DNA from 2 places in the Myxococcus sp. AS-1-15 genome. Region 2 is predicted to be linked to the other one. Evidence: riboswitches for the same ligand, from Rfam matches in the RefSeq annotation. Region 2 holds a riboswitch; the other holds the start of a gene.
What was found. Region 2 has a riboswitch for cobalamin ahead of K8625_RS26570 (aspartate aminotransferase family protein). Riboswitches for the same ligand answer to the same signal wherever they lie in the genome.
Positions count from the first base shown of each region.

Region 1: another riboswitch for cobalamin. It lies ahead of K8625_RS28380 (acyl-CoA thioesterase); the one in region 2 lies ahead of K8625_RS26570 (aspartate aminotransferase family protein).

Region 1 covers NZ_JAIQDF010000011.1:368,853-375,971, forward strand. Annotated here, with positions in the region: gene K8625_RS28360 (serine/threonine-protein kinase) at 1-655, opposite strand, end outside; gene K8625_RS28365 (6-phosphofructokinase) at 688-1,785, opposite strand; gene K8625_RS28370 (hypothetical protein) at 1,927-2,409, opposite strand; gene K8625_RS28375 (hypothetical protein) at 2,583-3,266, shown strand; gene K8625_RS28380 (acyl-CoA thioesterase) at 3,432-3,851, opposite strand; cobalamin riboswitch at 3,977-4,215, opposite strand; gene K8625_RS28385 (S1C family serine protease) at 4,334-5,674, shown strand; gene K8625_RS28390 (FHA domain-containing protein) at 5,662-6,630, shown strand; gene K8625_RS28395 (DUF4130 domain-containing protein) at 6,719-7,119, shown strand, end outside.
Region 2 covers NZ_JAIQDF010000010.1:314,323-321,441, forward strand. Annotated here, with positions in the region: gene K8625_RS26550 (hypothetical protein) at 1-1,015, shown strand, start outside; gene K8625_RS26555 (hypothetical protein) at 1,179-1,787, shown strand; gene K8625_RS44560 (adenylate/guanylate cyclase domain-containing protein) at 1,925-3,151, shown strand; gene K8625_RS26565 (MDR family MFS transporter) at 3,273-5,075, opposite strand; cobalamin riboswitch at 5,257-5,471, shown strand; gene K8625_RS26570 (aspartate aminotransferase family protein) at 5,736-7,100, shown strand; gene K8625_RS26575 (aldehyde dehydrogenase family protein) at 7,097-7,119, shown strand, end outside.

The DNA.
Region 1 (7,119 bases), on a different contig from region 2:
CCGTGGTGTTGGGCGCGGAGAAGGGCAGCCGGCCCGTCATGGCCGCGTAGAACATGATGCCCACGCTGAAGACGTCCGCCTCGGGGCCGGCCTCCAGGCCCTCGATGATCTCGGGGGACATGTGCGCGGGCGAGCCCACGAGCGTGCCCGTCACCGTCATCCGCTCCTCGATGTCGAGCAGCCGCGCGATGCCGAAGTCCATGAGCTTGAGGATGCCGTCCTCGCGCACCATGACGTTCTCGGGCTTCAGGTCGCGATGGATGACGCCCGCCTCGTGCGCATGCGCGAGCGCCGCGGCCAGCTCGTGGATGACCATGGCCGCCAGCTCCGGCGGATCCATGGGCCCCTCGTCGAGCACCGTCTTGAGCGTCTGGCCGCGGATGTACTCGGTGACGATGAACGCGTCCTGCGCGTCCGCGGCGGAGAAGTCGAACACCTCGAGGATGTTGGGGTGGTGCAGCTTGGCCACCGCGCGGGCCTCGCGCGCGAGCCTCCGCCGCGACTCGTCCTTGCCCGCCAGGTGGGGATGCAGCACCTTCACGGCCACTTCACGGTCCAGGGCGGTGTCGAGCCCCTTGTACACGACGCTCATGCCCCCCGAGCCGAGCTGCTCGAGGATGCGATAGCGACCGATATGGCGGCCGACGAGCGTCATGACGTGTGCGGCGAAAGTGCCTTCCCCCTCCCTCAGTCCCCGAAGCTGATGCCCATGCTCTTCGCGAAGCGCACCAGCTCACCGGAAGGGTCCACCCGGCGCTCCTTGCGCGACTCGCTCAGCGGTACCGCGACAATCTCTCCGGCGCGCAGGGCCACCATGTGGTCCCACTGTCCATCGCGCACCAGGTCCAGCACCTTGCAACCATAGCGCGTGGCGAGCACGCGGTCCGCCGCGCTCGGGCTCCCGCCACGCTGCAGGTGGCCCAGCACGTTCACGCGGATCTCCGCTTCCACGTGCTGCGCCAGCAGGTCCGCGCACACCTTGCCGGAGCCGCCCAGCCGCACCACGCCGCGTCCGGGCACGTCCTCGGCCTTGTCCAGCACGGCCAGCGTGCCGCCCACGGGGAAGGCGCCCTCGGAGATGGCGATGATGGAGAAGCTGCGGCGGCGCGTGGCCCTGCGGCGCAGCTTCTCCACGATGGACTCCACCCGGTAGGGAATCTCCGGGATGAGGATGACGTCCGCTCCGCCAGCAAGCCCGCTCTCGAGCGTGAGGAAGCCCGCGTGCCGGCCCATGATCTCCACCAGCATCACCCGGTCGTGCGCCTCCGCCGTGGAGTGCAGCCGATCCAACGCCTCCGTCACGATGAGCCGCGCGGTGTCGAAGCCGAACGTCTGGTCCGTCCCGCTCAAGTCGTTGTCGATGGTCTTCGGACAGCCCACCACCTTGAGGCCCTTCTCACTGAGCCGGTGGCCGATGGACAGCGTGCCGTCGCCGCCCACCGCGATGACGCCGTCGAGCTTCAGCGCCTCGCAGCGGCGCAGCACGGCGTCGGACACATCGCGCTCCACCCAACGTTCCCCCTCCCTGAAGGCGTAGATGAACGGGTTGGCGCGGTTGGACGTGCCCAGGATGGTGCCGCCCTTGGGGAGGATGCCGCGCGTGTCCTCCTCGGTGAGGGGACGCGTGAGGTCGGGCTCCACCAGGCCCATGTAGCCGTTCTCGATGCCGACGAACTCGTGGCCGAACTCGTGCGTGCCCCGCTTGACGAGGCCGCGGATGAGCGCGTTGAGCCCGGGGCAGTCTCCGCCACCGGTGAGGACTCCGAGTCTCAGTGAACGGGCCATAGGGGTCGGACGCGGGTGTCAGAGGCAGGAGTGCCCACCATGACAGCGACGTCGGACCTGATGATAGGAGGCCCCCGCGCTGGGGTGCAACGCGCGAATCACCTCACGGATCGGATTTCCGAGTGGAAACGCGAGCTTCCATCAGTCCCGCTTGAGGCGGCGACGAGAGGCGACGCGGTCCAGCAGGGCCTGCAGACGGGGCTGGGGCGCCTTGGGCAGCGCCTTGTCTGTCGGAGATTGTAGGGGCATCTCCTTCGCCATCCGGTAGACCTCGATCAACCGCTCCTTGAAGAGCTCGTTGTCGGGGCGCTCCTGGACGGCGCGGCGGTAGGCGGCGGCCGCTCCCACGTAGTCCCCGAGGGCGAACAGGCGCTCACCCTCCTGGGCGGGTGAGGAGGGGCCGAGCGGGAGCTCAGGCTCCTCGGGCGGTCGGGAGGCCTCCAGCTTCTGGAGCTCCAGGGGCTGGAGGGACTCGCGGAGGTTGGCGAGCTTGTCGGCGAGCGCGCCGTCGTCCGGGAAGGCCAGGAGGAGCGCCTCATAGAGGTCGAGCGCCTCGACCAGCTCTCCACGGCGCAGCGCTCGGTCGGCGCGAGCCTCCATCTCCACCCGGGCTGCAGGATTCATCTCGGCGCGAGGTTACCCGTGCCCGACGGGGATGTCACAACGAAGGCGCGCGGGCCTGACTTCACGGTGAGCCGGGCCGGTGGGCCTCATGCCCGTGAAGCCGTGTCTTCTGGGTATCCATGGGTTCATGCGGCCTGGCGCGTGAGTGGCCGCGTCCGGGGCTCGGGGGGCCTATGCTGCGCGGTGTGAGCCTCTCGTGGGTGGCAGGCGGGTGGTTGTTGCTGTCGGGCGCGCTCGGGACCGAGCTGCGGCGCGACGGCTACGTGCTGCGTCCGCCCGAGGGCTTCCACATGGTGCGGTGGGAGCCGTACACGGGCTCGGTGGCGGGGGCGGTGACGTTGGACGCGGAGACGCCGAGGTCCTTGTCCGCGGCGCTCGCGGATGGCGAGGGCCCGGAGGCGGCGACGATGTTGGTGTCGGTGGTGGAGCGCGGCTTCTCCGCGAGCCCGTCCGAGCGTGACGACTTCGCGTCGGCGGTGATGCAGCACTTCCAGCGGGAGCTGGGGGTGGTGCTGTCGCCGGAGCGCGTGGACCGGATTGGAGGCGATGCGCCGCGCGTGGAGGTGCTGGGGACGCTGCGGGACGCGGGGCAGACGCGCACGGTGCTGGTGGCGGGGCTCGCGTCCGAGGGGCGGCACGCGGTGGTCGTCGTCAGCGCGCCCGCGGTGCGCTGGGAGGTGCTGGCGCCGAGCGTCCGAGCCTCGCTGGAGACGTTCCGCCTGGAGCCGACGACGACGCCTGGCGTGGTTCCCCGGCGCTTGTTGGGCGCGCTCGCGGGGGCGCTGGCCGGTGCGCTGGTGGCGTCATACGCGGCGTGGCGCCGGGGGCGCGCGGGGCGGATGGCCTCCGAGTCGTGACGACCGCGCGGCTCGCGCACGAATGAATCCCCGGTGGCGCCCTGGGCGGCGCCGCGAGCGGGCCGCCTCGGAGGCGGGCGGGTCCCCGCGTGATGCCATCTGCTGGAGTGCGCGCCGGAGCCCGAGGAGCCGGCCCCGGCGCGGATTGCGTTTCAGGGCTTCACGTCACTGCGCACCCGGCTCGGGCAAGAGCGGGGGCACGGCGGTGGGCTTGCGGTGCTCATCCAGCGCCACGAGCACGAAGCGCCCGCGCGTGCACAGCTCCCGCGCGCCCGTGAGCAGGTCCTCGGCGAACATCTCCACGTCCACGGTGACGGAGGTGCGGCCCGTCGCCGTCACGCGGCTGACCAGCTCCACGAGCTGCCCCTGCTGCACGGGCATGTGGAAGTCCACGCGCTCGCTGGACGCGGTGACCACGGTGCGGCGCGTGTAGCGGCTGGCGGTGATGAACGCGGACATGTCCATCCACCTCAGGGCCTGACCTCCGAAGAGGGTGCCGTAGTGGTTGGTCTGATCCGGGAACACCATGTCCACCATCCGCGTCTCGGTGGCGGAGGAGGGGAGGGACGGCTGCATGTGACTCATGGACGGACTCCTGGCCCACGGGCCTCCCCGGACATGAAGACCTCCGAGGGCGGCGGTGGGCCGCGAGGGATGGCCTGACCTTCCCGCGAAGGCCGGGGGCGAAGCGCCACCCGGGGCGCTGTCCGCGTCCCAGATGGGCTCGAGGCAGGTTTTCGGGCTCCGTGGGCCTCCCACCACCCGCCCCTCATCGCGGCGCGTGCTGGCGTCCTAGGCGCCGCCCCTTCCCAGCCCTCGTCTGCCGAGGACCAGTGCGTTCGACGGCGTTCGTTCCCACTGACCGCTGCGGGGCAGCTCCGGATTCACACCGGATTCCCTTGCTAAACCTCGTGGACCCCCACGAGGCACCTCGGGCGGGGCGGACCCTACCCGCTGCCCGGCGCGTCGCCAACAGGGCAGGTGGGTCGACGAGCGCACCGGAGGCCTCATGCCCCGCCACTCGGTACCCCCGCGCGCGCGGCGCTGGGATAGCGTGCGCCGCATCCATGTTCGTCTTCCTCCTCGTCGCCGTGCTGGGGCAGGCGCCGGCCGTCGCCCCATCCGAACCGGGCGCGCCCTCCGCCGTCCGAAGCCAACCCGACGTCGTGCCCGCTCCCGCGCCCGAGCCGCCTCCGGCCGTGTTGCCCCCGGCCACCCACGAACTCTTCCAGCGCATCCAGAACCGCGTCGCCCAGGTGCGCATCATCGAGCGCCGCTCGGGCACGCGCTCCTCCATCGGCTCCGCCTTCTTCGTCTCGGGCGACGGGTACGCCATCACCAACTACCACGTGGTCTCCGACGTGGTGCTCCACCCGGAGGACTACACCGCGCAGCTCGTGCTGCGCACCGGCGGGGAGCCCGTGCCCGCGCGCCTGGTGGACGTGGACGTGGTGCACGACCTGGCCGTCATCCGCATGGATGAATCGGTGAAGGACTACTTCGTCCTGGAGGACCGCGAGCCGCCCCAGGGCGCGCGCCTGTTCGCCATGGGCAACCCCCATGACCTGGGCACCACCATCGTCGAGGGCACGTACAACGGCTTCATCCAGGACTCGCTCTACGAGCGCCTGCACTTCAGCGGCGCCATCAACCCGGGCATGAGCGGCGGCCCGACGCTGACGGGGCAGGGCACCGTGGTGGGCGTCAACGTGGCCACCATGGGCAACCAGCTGGGCTTCCTGGTGCCGGTGCACCGCGCGAGGACGCTGCTCGGCCGGGCGCTGAAGATGGCGCCGGACGCGACGCCCGCGCTGCTGGAGACGGTGCGCGCGCAGCTCATCGAGAACCAGCAGCGGCTCACCGAGCAGATGCTCGCGGCCTCGCTGCCGAAGCAGGCCCTGGGCAGCTACCACGTCCCGGGGCGGTGGATTCCCTTCCTCAAGTGCTGGGGCGACACGCCGCATGACCCGGAGGTGCCGTACACCGTGACGAACTACCAGTGCTCGTCCGAGGAGGACATCTACCTGTCCTCGCGGCACCGCACCGGCGTGGTGGCCTTCCTGCATCAGCAGGCCTCCAGCCAGGAGCTGGGCGCGCTGCGCTTCTCCGCGCTCTACACCGCGCTGTTCTCGCAGGACCCGGACACGGTGGAGGCCTCGCGCGAGGACGTCACCAACTTCCGGTGCACCTCCGAGTTCGTGGACGTGGGCGGGCTGCCCGTGCGCGCGGCCATGTGCCTGCGCGCGTACAAGCGCTTCCCGGGGCTCTATGACCTGGTGCTGCGCGCCGCCGCGCTCAACGCCAGCACCAGCGGGGTGGACACCAGCCTCACGCTGGGCGGCTTCACGGCGGACAACGCGCGCAAGCTGGCGCGCCGCTACCTGGAGGGGCTGTCGTGGACGAAGTGATCTTCCTGGAGGTGTTGGAGGGTGACTCCGTCCACACGCGTCACCGGCTGGAGCGCTTCCCGGCCACGGTGGGCCGCGCGTACTCGAACGACGTCATCCTGGATGACCCGAAGGTCTCCGCCGAGCACCTGCGCATCGACCGCCGCGAGGACGGCGCGCTCGTGCTGCGCGACGTCGGCAGCGACAACGGCACCTGGCGCGTGCAGCCCTGGACGCAGCTGGCGGAGCTGGAGCTGGCGCCCGACACCCGCGTGGCGGTGGGGGACACGGTGCTGCGCTTCCGGGCCCGCAACCACGCGGTGCCGCCCACGGTGGTGAGCACCGTGTCCGGCGAGCCCCGCGAGCGCGTGTTCGAGCACCCGCGCGCCTTCCCCGTGGCGATGCTGTCCCTGCTGCTGTTCAGCGCGCTGGCGTCCTACCTGGGCAACTACGCGCGCACGGACTGGGGCGAGCTCACGGTGGCCCTGGTGATGCCCCTGACGCTCACGCTCCTGTGGGCCGGAGGCTGGGCGGTGGCCAGCCGCATCTCCCGTCGCCACTTCCACTACCGCGCGCACGCGACCATCGGCGCGCTGGTGCTGCTGGGCGCCGTCGCGCTGCCGCTGCTGGTGGCCGCGCTGGGCTTCAGCCTGGGCCTGGGCGCGAGCCTCTCCTGGGTGTACCACGCGACGTTCCTGCTCCTCATGGGCTGGGGGCTCTTCTGGCACCTGCGCTACGTGGCGCGGTGGGAGCCGGCGCGGCTGGTGCGGGTGCTCGTCGTGGTGACGCTGGCCTTCGGCGCCGTGTCGCGGGCGAACGATTTGCTGGGCAACGAGCCCTTCAGCACGTCGCTCGACTTCTCCCGCACGCTGCTGCCGCCCGTCTTCCGGGTGGCCCGCGCCCAGCCCGTGGAGTCCTTCTTCGAGGACCTGGACGGGCTCCAGGAGCAGGTGGACGCGCTCGCCAAGGAGGAGTAGCGCGCGACGACGCCCTGGGTGGGCTGGCGGTGTCAGACCTGGAAGGTAGCCTGCGTCGCTCGGGTGGTCGAGCGACCAGGAGGTCCAGGTGCGAGTGAGCGTGGCGCCGGAGCTGTCGTCGTTCCGGGAGGTGGCGCGTGGGTTGTTGGTGCGCGGCATGCCTCCGGACCGGGTGGAGTTCGAACAGGGGCAGGGGGCGTGGACGCAGTGGGTGGACCCGCTCCTGTCCGGTGGTGGCGCCCGGGCCGTCCCGGCGCTGCCCGCGGACTTCCTGTCCCTGGCGGAGAAGGTGGTGTGTCACCGGGATCCGGAGCGCTTCGCGCTGCTGTACCGCGTGCTGTGGCGGCTGACGCACGGTGAGCGGCGCCTCCTGGAGAAGGACGCGGACCGGGACGTCCAGCGGCTGCGGCGCATGGAGCGCGCGGTGCGGCGGGACCTGCGGGAGCTGGTGATTCGCGTCCGGTTCCATCGCGCCGCCTCGGATGGAGA
Region 2 (7,119 bases):
GACCGGTCCGGGAGGGGAGTCGGCGTATGACCTCGCGGAGGTCCGACTTCCGGAGGCCAGGGTCCCGGTGCTGTTGAGCTACCGCGCGCCCCTGTTCCCCGCGCAGGTGGTGGCCCAGAAGGACAAGCTGCTGTCGCTCCGCGAGCAGCTTCGTCACCGGGAAACGGACTTCGACAAGCTGCCGACCTTCCGTGTGCCGATGCTCGTCACCGACTCCGCGTCGCCTCGCGTGGTCGAGGCCTGCGCGAACGAAGAGCTCGCGCTGGTGGATCAACGCGGCACGTTCTTCCTGCGCACCGGGAGCACCTTCATCCGGATTCAGGGGCGCGGCTCCTCGAACCGCGTCCCTCGCGAGCCGGTGTTCCACGGCAAGGGCAGTCGCATCGTGCGCGCGCTGCTCGAGTCCCCCGGCCGTCGCTGGACGGTGCGCGCCCTCTCGGACCAGACCCAGACGAGCTACGCGTATGCGCATGGGGTCATCAAGCGACTCACCCAGGAGGGACTGGTGGACGTCGGTGGCGGCGTGCGCCTTCGCGAGCCCGTGGGTCTGCTCAAGACGTGGATGAAGCACGGACGTCCCACGGCCATCTCGAAGGAGGGGTTCAACGCGCCCTCCACGACGTCCCAGGCGCTCGAGGCGGGGTATCGGAGGCTGAGCTCCCAGGGGATTCGCTCCATCTTCTCCCTGGCGAGTGCCCTTGAACCCGAGGAGCGGTTCGTCTCGGGGCTGCCCCACGGGCTCTATCTCTCCGGTTCGCAGGAGGCGGCCATCCGCGCCTTCGAGCTGCGCCGGATGACGCCGCACAACTTCTGGATTCTCCGCGCGGAGCCCTCCGCGGAGACGGAGGTGGGAGGCATCTATTCCAGTCCGCGCGCCCTCCCGCATGGCCCGGGCGTGGCGCTCCCCCAACTGGCCGTGGACTTCCAGCACAGCGGCGGGCGTGGTGAGGAACAGGCGGACGAGCTGCTGCGTCGCTTCGCGAGGTCGTTGCCGCTCGTCGAGGACTTCGAGTGACCGACGAGGAGCGGTTCGACGAAATCCTGGGCGAGCTCCGGGAGCTGTTGCTCGACCTGGGAGCGCTGTCGACGCCCGTGATGCTCATCGGTGGACAGGTGCTCGCGTTGGAGTCGAAGCGCCGCGGAGGCTCGGGGTCATCGCCGTCGAGACGGACACGGGCGTGGCCGTGGAGCGGGGGTTCTCGTTCGAGCCCGACCTGCTGTTCGACATGGACGGCTCGGAGTTCATGGCGGGCCGGCTCCCCGAGGTCTTCTCGGGACGAGGCTTCTCCCGACGCTCGAAGGGTTACCGTTGGTCGAAGGACCTGCCCAGTGGTCAGCGCATGGACCTGGACCTCTTCGCGCCGGGCGATGTGGAGGTCGACGCGCTCCCCACGCAGATGACGCCGCTGCTGGACTCTCGCGTCGCCTTGCGTCGGAGCCAGCAGGTGTCGCTCACCGTGGGCGGAAAGTCCCTGGCGATTCTGTTGCCCGACGCGGTGGGCTTCCTCACGATGAAGGAGCGCGCCAAGCGCGAACATCGTCCCGAGAAGTCCAAGGACAGCTTCGACATGTTCGTCTACGTCAAGCTGGTGGGCGCGCAGTCCACGCGCGAGGCGCTCGACTCGGCGGGTGACGAGGGTGAGCGGCTGCGAGCGCGGCTGAAGACGCTCTTCTGGAGCAGGGACGCGGCGGGCGTTCGGGATGTCCTCACGTACGCGTCGCAGCATTCCTCCGACGAGCAGGAGTTGTTGGCGCAGGCCGTCGTCGACCTGTTCGACGAGCTGTGAGGTCCACGCACACTCGTGGGGGGGCGGGGACAGGCACCCGCCCGCTCGCTCTCCGAGGTCTCCGTTGACGCTCCGGGTTCGTCATGGTTGCTTCGCGCCCGGCCCGGCTCGGCCCGCCGGGGGGTGGTGAGCGCCTCGTGAAAGTGAATGCCGGAGACTCGCGAAGCCTTCGCGACCATGCCTTCTCCTCCGTGGTGGGCTGGCTCGCCGTGGAAGCAAGGCGTCTGCCCAATCCCGTGCCGCTGCTGTCGGGCCTGTGTGAACGGCTGACGGCGTGCGGTGTGCCCGTGTCGCGCGCCTCCATCGTCCTCTTCACGCTGCACCCGCTCCTGCACGCCCGGAGCTTCCGCTGGCGCGTCGGACATGGCGCCACCGCCGAGGTCCACCCCCACGGCCTCCAGCACCTGCCCGCGTTCTCGAAGAGCCCCTTCAAGGCCCTGCGCGAGGGGCTGCCCGTCATCCACCGCCGCCTGGAGCAGCCGCTCCCGGACGGCGACTTCCCCATGTTCACCGAGCTGCGCGCCGAGGGGCTCACCGAGTACCTCGCGCTGCCGGTGTGCTTCAGCGATGACTCGCGCCACGGCGTCTCCTGGGCCACCTCCGAACCCGGGGGCTTCACGGACGCGCACCGCGCCCTGCTCCACGAGCTGCAGCCCATCCTGGAGCTGGTGCTGGAGGTCTTCGCGCGCAAGGACATGACGGGCGTGCTGCTCGACACGTACCTGGGCCGCGACGCGGGGCGCCGCGTCCTCCAGGGACAGATTCGGCGCGGCGACGGCGAGACGACCTCCGCCGTCATCTGCCTGAGCGACTTGCGCAGCTTCACCGCGCTGTCGGATGCGCTGCCCCGTGACGCATTGCTCGAGCTGCTCAACGCCTACTTCGAGACGATGGTCGGCGCGTTCCACTCGCACGGCGCGGAGGTGCTCAAGTTCATGGGCGACGCCGTGCTGGCCATCTTCCGCATCGACGACCACGCCCTCGTGGAGGACCGCTGCGCCGCCGCCGCGCGCACCGTGCACGAGGCGGTGCGTGCCAGCGAGCAGGACAACGCCTCGCGCCGCCGCAGGGGCCTGCCCACCTACGAGTTCGGCGCGTCGCTCCACGTCGGCGACGTGATGTACGGGAACATCGGCGCGTCGGACCGGCTCGACTTCACCGTCATCGGCCCGGCGGTGAACCTGGCCAGCCGCATCGCGGGCCTGTGCGCGGGGCTCAACGAGCCCGTGCTCCTCTCCGAGTCCTTCGTCTCCCACTACCGTGGCGACGTGAAGGACCTGGGGCACCACCCCGTCAAGGGCGTGCCCCACCCCGTGCGCATCTACACGCTCGACTCGGAGTCCTCCGCGCTCACCGCCGCGTGAGCCCGGCGCTGTCCGGTCCGTGGTGGTGACGCCCGGCACACCGCCCCGGCGCCCTCGCGCACTGGCGTGTGTACCGGCGCAAGGCCCGGTCCGCCTCCGTGCTCGTTGCGCGCCGCCGAGCTCATTCCGTGGGTGCCGGTGCCCGCGCGCGCCCGCGTTGCAGGGGTTGTTCGGGCAGCCGCAGTGTCACCAGGAACGCGAGCAGCGCGACGAAGATGGCGCAGCGGTACACCGCCTCCACCGCCCGCGTGAAGGACTCCTTCAGCGCCAGCGCTGTCCGGTCGACCGCCTCCAGCGCCCGCTGTTCCTTCGCGTCCACAGTGGAGAGCGCTGACGCCGCGGCAGGCTGCTCGCGCGCATCGGAGGGCGCCGTTTCCTTCGCACGTTGCTCCCGTACCTCCGGGCGCTGAAAGGCCTGCCGCTCGGCCTCCAGCTCCGCGCGCACGCGCTCCTTCACCTTCTCTGCCTGGAAGGCCGACTGCGCGGGGCCCGCCTCGCTCCCGTCGACACCGGGCACCGCGGACGCCAGCTCGGCGCGCAGCTTCGGCGGCAGTCCCTCCGTGGCGCTCGCCACGCGGGTGCCCAGCTGATGCGACAGCGTCGTCGCGAACACCGCGCCGAGCAGCGCCACGCCCAGCGTCATCCCGAGCTGACGGAAGAACGTGGCCATCGCCGTGGCCACGCCGATGCGCTGGGGTGACACCGCGTTCTGGATGGCCAGCGTGTAGAGCGGAATCGACGGTCCCAGGCCCACGCCCACCAGGACCATCTTCACCGTGACCTCCGTCTGCGTCGACGTGGGCGTCAGCGTGAACCCCATCACCGTGAAGCCCACCATCAACACCACCAGCGAGCCCAGCATCAGCCCCTTGTACCGGCCGATGCGCGACACCAGCTGACCGCTGAGGATGTTGCCCGCCACCACGCCCAACGTCAGCGGCGTCAACGTCAGCCCCGCGTGCGTGGCCGACAGCCCCACCACGTTCACCATGAACAGCGGCAGGAACACCACGCCCGACAGGAACACCGCGCCGATGACGAACACCGCCGCGTTCCCCAGCGCGAACGTCCGGTCCTGGAACAGCTTCAGGTCCAGCAGCGGCTCCTGCGCGCGCCTCTCCTCGCGCAGGAACAACACCGTCCCCGCCGCCGCGAGCGCGAACAACCCCAGCACCTGCCACGAACCCCACGCCCAGCCGCCACCGTGCGCCACCTGCTCCGCGCCACGCCCCAGGCTGAGCGCGAGCAGGAGCGGCACCACCGCCAGCGCCAGCAGCACCGCGCCCGTCACATCCAGCCTCCCGCGCGAGGCCCCCGGAGGCTTGAGCGCCGGCATGCGCGAGAGCACGAGCGCGAGCGCCACCGCGCCCACCGGCAGGTTGATGAAGAACACCCAGTGCCACCCCAGCCGGTCCGTGATGAAGCCTCCCGCCAGCGGCCCCACCACGCTCGACAGGCCGAACATCGCGCCGAACAGGCCCTGGTACTTGCCTCGCTCGCGCGGCGGATAGAGGTCCGCCACCACCGACAGCGACGCGGTGAAGAGCGCCGCGCTGCCCACCCCCTGCACCGCGCGGTACAGGATGAGCGTCAGCGTCGAGCGCGACACGCCGCACAGGAAGCTGCCCAGCAGGAACACGACGATTCCCGCCGCCAGCACAATGCGCCGGCCCAGCAGGTCCGACAGCTTCCCCCACACGGGCACCATCATCGTCGACGCGACCAGGTACGACGTCGTCAGCCATGGATAGAGCGCGGGAGAGATGCCCAGGTCCGCCTGGATGGAGGGACCCGCCGTGGCGACAATCGTCTGGTCCAGCGCCGCGAGCAGCAGCCCGAGCAGCGCGCCCGACATCGTGAACACCCTCTGTGCACGGGTGAACGTGAAGGGCGCGGCGGCGGTGTTCGCGGCGGACGGAGCCATGGTCTGGAGGCGTCCTCCGACGCGGAGCGCCACCGATGAAGGTGACGCCTGCGCGCGGGATGCGCCAGCGCTCATGCACGGCAGGTTGCTCGTCGAACATCCCCGCGCACCGGCAGACGTCACGTCCCCGCGCGTCGAGCGCGCACCGGCGCTTCGCTTGACAGTCCGAAGAGGCGAACAGTACATACCGCCCCATGTTGGTGCTCGGACCTCGGTCCGAGCTTAAAAGGGAACCCGGTTCGAATCCGGGGCTGCCCCGCAGCGGTAAGTGAGAACGAGCCTCGTCATCCGCACTGGTTCCCCTGGGGAGCTGGGAAGCGACGAGTCGTAGGAAGCCGGCCCCCAAGGCCGAAGCGCTCACGAGCCCGAAGACCTGCCCGCATCCGACCGTGGGAGAAATCCACGGACGGTTTCGACCTGGAGCCGCGTGGGACGGCCGGAAGGTTCGAGCGGCGCTCGTGCCTCGACGGGCCCTCACGCACGCTCGACTTCTCCGACCTCCATCCCCCGTGTCTCCAGTCGCCCGTGGGGGCGAAGGTCGGTCCGTGGGCTCCAGTCGGGGCCTGGTGTGCGCTCACGCGCGCATCGTGACTGCCCTTCTTCCACGCGGGAGCCCTGTCGGGCGACCTCCGGTCGTCCGCGCTGCGTGGAGGACGGACGATGCGGGACGAAGCCAGGCACACGGTGCGCTACCCCCAGGGGAACGTGCTGCTGCGCAATCTCGCGCGCGACTTCCCCGTGGTGACGCACGGCCAGGGCGTCCACCTCTTCGACGCGAGCGGCAAGCGCTACCTCGACGCCTCCGCCGGTGCGCTCGTGGCCAGCGTGGGTCACGGCAACCGCGAGGTGGCGGACCGCATCCATGAGCAGCTGCTGCGCGTCGCCTACGTCAACGGCACCCACTTCACCACCGACGTCACCGAGGCGCTCGCCACGCGCCTGTGCGCCCTCGCGCCCCAGGGGCTCACGCGCGCCGCGTTCCTCGGCTCGGGCTCCGAGGCGGTGGAGGCCGCGGTGAAGTTCGTCCGCCAGCTCTGGGTCGAGCGCGGCCAGCCCCAGCGCGGCAAGGTCATCGCGCGCGTGCCCGGCTACCACGGCAACACGCTGTACGCGCTCTCGCTGTCGGGGCGGCCCCACTACAAGACCTTCTTCGGCCCCCTGCTGGCGGAGGTCGTCACCACGCCCGCGCCGTACCCGTACCGCTCCGGGCTGGAGGACTACGCGCGCGACGGCGCCGAGCACTACGCGCGGCTGCTCGAGGAGACGATTCGCCGCGAGGGCCCGGACACCATCGCCGCCTTCATCGCGGAGCCCGTCATCGGCTCGTCCGCGGGCGCGTCGCCTCCACCGCCCGGGTACTTCGAGCGCGTGAGCGCCGTGTGCCGCGAGCACGGCATCCTCACCATCGCCGACGAGGTCATGTGCGGCTGCGGGCGCACCGGCCGCTTCTTCGCCAGCGACCTGTTCCACTTCACCCCGGACGTGCTGGTGCTCGGCAAGGGCATCAGCGGGGGCTACGCGCCCTTGAGCGCGCTGCTCATCCGCGAGGAGCACCTGGAGGAGCTGCGCCGGGGCTCGGGCGGCTTCATGCACGCGCAGACGTACCTCCAGGCGCCCGCGATGACGGCGGCGGGGCTGGCGGTGCTCGACTACTACGAGCGGCACGACCTGGTGGCCCACGCCGGGCGCGTGGGCGCGCACCTCCAGCGCCGCCTGCGTGAGGCGCTGGGCGCGCTGCCGCATGTCGGCTCCGTGCAGGGCGTGGGGCTGATGGCCGGCATCGAGCTGGTCGAGGACACCGCGAGCAAGCGCCCCTTCCCACGCGCGCGCAAGGTCATCGAGCGACTGCTGTCGGCGCTGTTCGAGCGGGGGCTGGTCCTCTGGTCCAACACGGGCCACGCGGACGGGACGAACGGGGACCTGCTCATGGTCGGCCCCCCGTTGGTCATCACCGAGGCGGAGGTCGACGAACTGGTCGACACGCTCGCCCGCGGCATCCACCACTTCTTCCAGGAGGCGTCATGAGTTTCCGCATCACCTACTC